Regions from separate parts of the Nonomuraea sp. bgisy101 genome, predicted to be linked through region 1. Evidence: riboswitches for the same ligand, from Rfam matches in the RefSeq annotation. Region 1 holds a riboswitch; the other holds the start of a gene.
The links. A riboswitch is a leader RNA that binds a small molecule or an ion and turns the genes downstream of it on or off. The one in region 1 is predicted to bind cobalamin.

Region 2: another riboswitch for cobalamin. It lies ahead of AC3EO4_RS39515 (ribonucleoside-diphosphate reductase subunit alpha); the one in region 1 lies ahead of AC3EO4_RS44635 ((2Fe-2S)-binding protein).

The regions. Positions count from the first base shown of each region.
Region 1 covers NZ_JBYITD010000035.1:88,249-91,922, forward strand. Annotated here, with positions in the region: gene AC3EO4_RS44625 (BtrH N-terminal domain-containing protein) at 1-595, shown strand, start outside; gene AC3EO4_RS44630 (hypothetical protein) at 636-1,547, opposite strand; cobalamin riboswitch at 1,645-1,830, shown strand; gene AC3EO4_RS44635 ((2Fe-2S)-binding protein) at 1,872-2,633, shown strand; gene cobF (precorrin-6A synthase (deacetylating)) at 2,658-3,416, opposite strand; gene AC3EO4_RS44645 (hypothetical protein) at 3,565-3,674, shown strand, end outside.
Region 2 covers NZ_JBYITD010000027.1:130,785-134,458, reverse strand. Annotated here, with positions in the region: gene AC3EO4_RS39515 (ribonucleoside-diphosphate reductase subunit alpha) at 1-1,225, opposite strand, end outside; cobalamin riboswitch at 1,312-1,509, opposite strand; gene AC3EO4_RS39510 (Bug family tripartite tricarboxylate transporter substrate binding protein) at 1,514-2,419, opposite strand; gene AC3EO4_RS39505 (ArsR/SmtB family transcription factor) at 2,483-3,058, opposite strand; gene AC3EO4_RS39500 (alpha/beta hydrolase family protein) at 3,138-3,674, shown strand, end outside.

The sequences.
Region 1 (3,674 bases):
ACGAGAAGGGCTGCGAGACTGCGCCGGCCACCTGTCCGCGGCCTCCGACTCGTTCTCGCTGCCCGCGTGGCGCAAGTGGGCGCGGTTGCTGACCGACACCAGGAACGCCAAGGCGTGGCCGAAGGTCTTCGCCGACGGTCGCGGCCTGGCGGGGGCGCTGCTGTCGGTGTGGGAAGGCGTCGAGCCGGTCGGCATGGACGGCGGGAACCTGCGCGACCTGTTCGCCGGCTCGCTGGACGAGGCCGCGGATCTGGTGGGCGAGCCGCGCCTTTCCGGGCTGGCGGGACGGTTCAGGGAGATCCACGCGATGTGGCACGACCTCGCGGAGGCCGCGCTTCCCGCGTCGGTGCCCGAGTTCGCCAGGGCGCGCGAGCTGACCGCGGCGATCAGGGAGAGCGTCCTGGCCGAGGGAAGCGCCGGTGGCGCCCAGGCGGCAGCGGCGGGCGAGGAGCTGTGGAGGCTCAGGGCGCAGGCCGATCGGTCCGCCCCCGCCGGTGATCTGGCCGGTCTCTTCGCCGAACTCGGCACGCGGGTGGGCGCGATCTACCAGGCGGAGTCGGCGGCCATCGCGGAGCTGGCGGCACTCGTGCGCTGACCGGGGCCTCTTCGTCCGCTGAGCCTGTCCGCGGGTGACGTCAGTACCTGACGCGAGTGGCGATGATCTGCATGGCGAACTCCTGCTCCTCCTGCGAGGGCTGCCTCGTCCAGGTCGTGCCCGGGGCCTGCTCGGCCAGCATCCGGCTCAGGGCGGCGCCGAGCACGTCCGAGGGCTTGGCGCCCTGCATCTGCGTCCGGGTGGCGGCGTAGCGGTCGAGCACCCTGGCGTAGTCGACGAGCAGCGTGTTCGTGTAGCGGCTCTTCTCGCCGTCGGCCCGGTTGAGCGCCTCGACGTACTCGGGCTCGGGCTCCTCGAGGACCGCCTTCACGACGTCGAGGCGATCGCGGATCGGCTCGCTCGTGGAAAGGTCGCTCGCCTGGTCGTACATGGCCTGGACGGACTCCGGCGTGTCGCCCGCGAGCACCACGACCATGCCGTAGCCGCTGTCCTCCTCGCCGTACCCGCCTTCGACGCCGTCCACGCCGGGCGCCGACAGGGCGTCGCTCATGGCGTCGCGGAAGCCGTACTTGTCCATGCCGTCGATCTCGCAGGGCAGCCAGTTCTCCCGCAGGTGGAGCACCCCGACGCTCTCGCGGGCGGCGGCCTGGCCGAACAGGTGGCGTACGGCGCCCGCAGGATCGCTCATCGCGGCGGGTCCCATCGCCTTGAAGCGGTCGGCCATGAGGTGCATGGAGATCAGCATCGGCGGGTGATAAAGGCTCAGCACCCCGTGCTCGCCGTGGATGAAGAACGAGCCCACCTCGTTGTCGTAGGCCCCGAGCCCCGCCATGAACGCGATCTCTTCCTCCTCGCTGAGCCGCAGTTCCCACCCCCAAAGGCGGTTGACCTCGAACTGGTCGAAGCTCTCCCCTCTGAGCGGGTCGCGGAAGCGCCACCACAGCGCGACTCCGACGACCACCGCGGCTACCACCCCGAGCGCGATCCACATGGTTCGAGCGCCTTCCTGTTCGGATGCACAGGCGCAGGACCATAACACGATCTTCACTGAGCTATGGGACGGTTTGTCAGAGTCCCGGTCGAGCCGGTGATCGCAGGTGTGCGAGCATGGTCGGCGTAGGCGACGGCGGATCGAGGAAGCCGGTGAGAGTCCGGCGCGGTCCCGCCACTGTGATCGGTGAGCGGATCCCAGCAGGCCACTGCCCGAGTCGGGTGGGAAGGCGGGGACGAGCGTCGAGCCGGGAGCCAGGAGACTCGCGCGGTCGCCTCCTCAGCGGATCGGGGCGGATCTCCCCGGGAGAGGGAGGTGGTCGGCGTGCCGTACCGGCTGCCTGTGCTGCCGGCGGTGATCGCCGGAGCGGTCGCCGACGTGTCCACGATCGGCGGCTTCTTCGAGATGGGAGTCGGGCCGATCGGGCCGGGGTGGCGGCCGCTCGCCGATCTGCCCGTGAGACACCGGATCGACGACGCCGCCGTACGCCTGGGAACCGGCGAGACCAGGGTGGCGGCCTCCCTGCTGTTCCAGGGACTGGCCGCCCGCCTGTGGTCGCCCGTTGTCGGCGTGGCGGTGGCGCACGGCCTGCTCGTCGACGTCGATCCGTCCCAGGTGCACTGGTACCCGACCCCCTCCGGTCCGCTGCCGCTGCGAGCTCAGCGCCTGACCGGACGGCGGGTCGTGGGCACCTCCCTCGCCGAGCCCCTGTACCGCGCCGTGGTGCCCGGGCTGCTGGAGCCGCTCGCCCAGGCCGTCCAGGAGATCGTGAAGATCGCGCCGGGGCTGCTGTGGGGCAACGCGGCCTCCGCCCTCGCAGGCGCCGTCCAGACCCTCACCCGCGGGCGCCCCGAGCTCGCGGGACGCGCCATCGCGCTCGGTCGCGAGTTGCTCGCGCTCGGCGTGCTGCGCGGGAGCGGGGAGCTGGTCGAGCCCGCTCCCGACCGGCCGTTCTTCGTCCGGCGCAGCTGCTGCCTCTACTACCGGGTGCCCGGCGGCGGCATGTGCGGGGACTGCGTCCTGCTCGATCAGATCACGCGCCGCGAGCAGTGGGCGCTGACCATGCGCAGGGGCGGAGGATCCTGATGAGCCACGCCGCCCCGCCGATCGTCACGACGGGAGGACGCGCCGCAGCAGATAGGTGTCCATGATCCAGCCCTTGCGCTCGCGGGCCTGCGCCCGCAGCTCCCGGATGCGGTCGGCGACCTCGGGCACCGGCCCCGACACGAGGATCTCGTCCGGCGTGCCGAGGTAGGCACCCCAGTAGATGTGGTACTCCGCACCCAGGTCGGCGAAGGCGCAGCGCGCGTCGAGCATGACGACGACGTCGTCGGCCGCGACGGGGCCCTCCTGGGCCAGGCGGCGGCCCGTCGTGATGTGCACGGGCCTGGCCACCCTCGTCAGGCTGGTGCGATGCCGGGCCGTCAGCGCGGACACACTGGTGATGCCCGCGACGACCTCGTACTCGAACGCGACCCCTCCCCGCTCGACGACCTCCTCGATCCCGGCCAGCGTGCTGTCGTAGAGCCCAGGGTCGCCCCAGACGAGGATCGCGCCGGTCTCGTCGTCGCCGAGCTCGTCCCGGATGAACGCCTCGTACAGGTCGGCCCGACGCGAGCGCCACTCCTCGACGGCGGCGGCGTAGGCGAGAGTGGTCCTGTCCCGCTCGGGGTCCCGGGCCTCCACCAGCCGGTACGGCTCGCGGGCGTGCTCCTTGATCATGTCCTGGCGGAGCCCGACCAGGTCGTGCTTGGCCTCGCCCTTGTCGAGGATGAAGAAGGCGTCGGTCCTGCCGATGGCCTTGACGGCCTGGAGGGTGAGATGGTCGGGGTCGCCGGCGCCGATGCCGATGATGAGGATTCGCTTCACCCGGGAAAGTCTGCCGCCTCGGCGAATGGCCGGGCTCGCCGGGCCTGACCGAGGACGGCTCGTAGCGCAAAGTCACCGTTCAGCGCCATTGAGTGACGAGATTGTGGTGGGATGGGCTCCGTGCGACCCCCGACGAGAGGCCACCCGCATGCCCCCGATCCGACGCGCAGTCGCGCCGCTCATCGCCGTCCTGCTCCTGAGCGGCTGTGGAGCCGCCACCGGCGCGGCGCGACCCGCCGGTGAGCCGGCCGCGGCGAC
Region 2 (3,674 bases), on a different contig from region 1:
TGGTGCCGCCCGCCAGGTGGGCGGCCAGGTTGATCGAGCCCAGGTTGCAGACGGCGGTCTCGCCGTCGCTGGTCACCTCGAGGATCTCGGTGCAGAGGTTGGACAGGTGGATGACGTTCTCCGGGCGCGCGGTCTGGTTGGAGGCGCGGTTGGCGGCGTCCTTGAAGGTCATCCAGCCGTTGCCGGTCTGCGCGAGCGTGCGCATCATCCGGCCGTAGAGCGTGCGCGCGGGGATCTGACGGGTGTGCAGGCCCGCCGCCTCCGCGGCCCGGTAGGCCTCGTCGAACGCCTCGCCGTACAGGTCGGTCAGGTGCGGCACCTGCTTGGGGTCGAACAGCGACCACGGCTGGTCGGCCTCGACGCGGCGCATGAACTCGTCGGGCACCCAGTTGGCGAGGTTGAGGTTGTGGGCACGGCGGGCCTCCTCGCCGGTGTTGTCACGCAGTTCGAGGAACTCCTCGATGTCGGCGTGCCAGGTCTCCAGGTAGACGCAGGCCGCGCCCTTGCGGCGGCCGCCCTGGTTGACGGCGGCCACGCTGGAGTCGAGCGTGCGCAGCCACGGGACGATGCCGTTGGAGTGGCCGTTCGTGCCGCGGATCAGCGAGCCGCGCGAGCGGACCCTGGTCCACGCGATGCCGATGCCGCCGGCGTACTTCGACAGCCTGGCGACCTGGCCGTAACGCTCGTAGATCCCTTCCAGCTCGTCGCGCGGCGAGTCGAGCAGGAAGCACGACGAGAGCTGGGGACGGCGGGAGCCGGAGTTGAACAGCGTGGGCGAGCTGGGCAGGTACGACAGCGTGGACATCAGCGCGTACAGCTCGGCGGCCTCGGCGACCGAGGCGGAAAGACCGCAGGCGACGCGCAGCAGGAAGTGCTGCGGGCGTTCGAGCACGCCGCGCGTCTCGGGGTGGCGCAGCAGGTAGCGGTCGTAGACGGTGCGCAGGCCGAAGTACTCGAACCTGTCGTCGGCGCTCTCGTCCACCAGCGCGTCGAGGGCGGCGGCGTTGGCCGCCACGAAGGCGGCCAGCCCGTCCTGGAGCAGACCCGCGGCGTGGGTGGCCACGATCGACTCGGAGAAGGTCCTCACGCCGTGCGCGGCGGCCTCGTCCGCGATCTGCTCGGCCAGCAGCCTGGCGGCGACCCTGGAGTTCTCCGGGTCGGCGATCACCCTGGCGGCGGCCTCCTCGATGGCCAGCCGGCGATCCACCTCTACGATCTGCGTCACGCTCTCTCCTCGCGAGCTCACCCCGTGAAGGCAGGCGAGAGCACGCGGGCACGCCGCGAGACCCCGCGGCCCTCCCTCGAGGCCTTGGACAGGTCACACCGCTGGCAGGTCTTCGGACTCGCGGGCGTACGTCAGCTTCCTACTGGCCGTCGCTTCCCAGGCCATGGGCCCAGTGCTTCGTGACGGCGGTCGTTCCCGCTCACCGCTGCGGGGCAGTGCCGGCATCTCACCGGCTTCCCTTTTGCTTCGCCCTGCTCGGGCGAACCAGCGACGACCAGGATCCTACATCTAGTGGCCGCGGACGCAACTACCCCAACAAGTTGTGTCGATCAGCCCCAGGTCCTTGAGCACTTCGCGGGTCCTGCCGGCCTCGGACCCGAGCCACGCGGCGAAGTCGTCGCCGCTGAGCGGGATCGGCTTCCACCCTCTGGCGCGGCAGGCGTCCAGCCACCGCGCGGACCGGGCGACCTCGTCGAGCACCTCGACCGCCCGGGCGCGATCGCGTTCGCTCATCTGCTTGGGCCCGAGCACCGCGCACCAGTCGGCGAAGTCGACCCTGACACCGGACTCCAGCAGGGTCGGCGCCTCGACGTCCTCGACCCGCTCGGCCGAGGAGACGGCCAGCGCCCTGAGACGCCCCTTGCCGAGGCGCTTGCGCCACTCGCCGAGCGGGCCCGCGGCGACGCCCACCCTGCCCGCCAGCAGCGCCTCGGCCGCATCGTCCGTGGTGGGGTAGCCCGCGTAGTCGAGCACCCTGGCGTCCGCGCCGAGACCGCGCGCGACCAGTCCGAACAGCAGGTGATCGGACTCTCCCTGCGGCCTGCCGCCCAGCACGGTGCCGCCGGGGTCGGCGACCAGCCGCCGCGCGAAGTCGTCGAACTCGCGAAAGACGGAGGCGTTGGAGACGACCAGGACCTCGACGTCGCCGACCAGCCTGGCCAGCGGGGTGCCCGTCTCCTTCACCCCGGCCATCTCGGCGGCCGCGATCGCGGGCAGGCCGGTCACCGTCAGCAGGGGCCCTCCCTCGGCCACGCCGTCGCGTTTGAACTGCCCCGCGAGCACCCGCGCGACGGGGACCCAGGCCTCCCCTCCCGGCACGACGGAGAAGCTCGGGGTCGGGCGCGTGGCCGTACCGCAGCCGGCCAGGCCCGCCATAGCGGCCAGCGCTCTCGCGACGAACTCCCGACGGCGCATGCGCAGGCCCCTCCCGTCGCCCCACCCCTCCGCTACTCCATGTTATTGGTCGGAGGCGGAGAGTCACACATCGGGGGCGGGCAGGTCCGCGGGCAGGGCGAGCAGGCGGATGTGCAGGGGCCGGGCCTGCTCAGGAGCGTCGGCGGCACGATGGCTGTACTTCTTCAGCAGCAGCATGTACTCCTCGAAGAAGTCCTCCAGCTCGCCCAGCGTCATCCGGCCGAGAGCGCGCGAGACCTTCACCCACGCGGGATCGGCCTGGTAGGCGGCGGGCAGGAGCTCCAGCAGGATCCCCTTGTCCTCCTCGAGCCCGATCCGGTGGAACTCGGCCAGCACCGGGCGGTCCTCGGGCGCGAGCTGCGCCGGATGGGGCAGCCTGATGTCTCCCGTCTCCGTCTTCCGCCACCACCGCTCACGCCCGGCCGACCGCTCGGGGATCTCCTCGATGAACCCGTACTTCTCCAGCTGGCGCAGGTGATAGCTGGTCGTGCCGGTCTTGGCGTCGAGCAGCGAGCCGAGCGTCGTGGACGTGGCGGGACCGTGCAGGCCCAGGTGACGGAGCATGGCGCGGCGCATCGGGTGGGCCAGGGCCTTCAGCTTGCCCGGGTCGTCCAGGACCCACGGCTCGTCATCCTTCATGACGAGCACCCTAGTCCTCCAGAAGGATTTCTGCAGACATGTCTTTGCCGATAACTCTCTGCAGAGTAGGTTCGGCAACATGAAGAGATTAGTGATCTCAGCGATGGCGCTGCTGGTGGCGCTGGCCGCACCGGCGGCGGCGCACGCCAGGCCGACGACCGGCGTACCGGCGACGGGGGCGCCGCCTGCCGTACCGGTGCCGGCCGATCTGACCACGACGGAAGTGAGCTTCGCGGGCGGCGGCGGGCTCACCCTGCGCGGCACGGTCCTGTCCCCCAGAGGCGGGCAGGGCGCGCGCCCCGGGATCGTGCTCGTGCACGGAGCCGGCGCGGGCACGCCCAGGACCAAGCTCATGACCGAGGCCGTGGAGTTCGCCAGACGCGGCATGGCGGTGCTGGTCTACGACAAGCGCACCGAGGGCTACTCGCTGTTCGAGCGCTCCTATTCACAGCTGGCCGACGACGCGCTCGGCGCGGTGGCGGCGCTGCGCCGCCAGGCGGGCGTGAACCCGGCCCACGTCGGGCTCTGGGGGCTGAGCGAGGGCGGATGGGTGGTGCCGCTGGCCGCCTCACGCTCCACCGACGTGGCGTTCGTGGTGCTGGTCGGCGCCAACTCC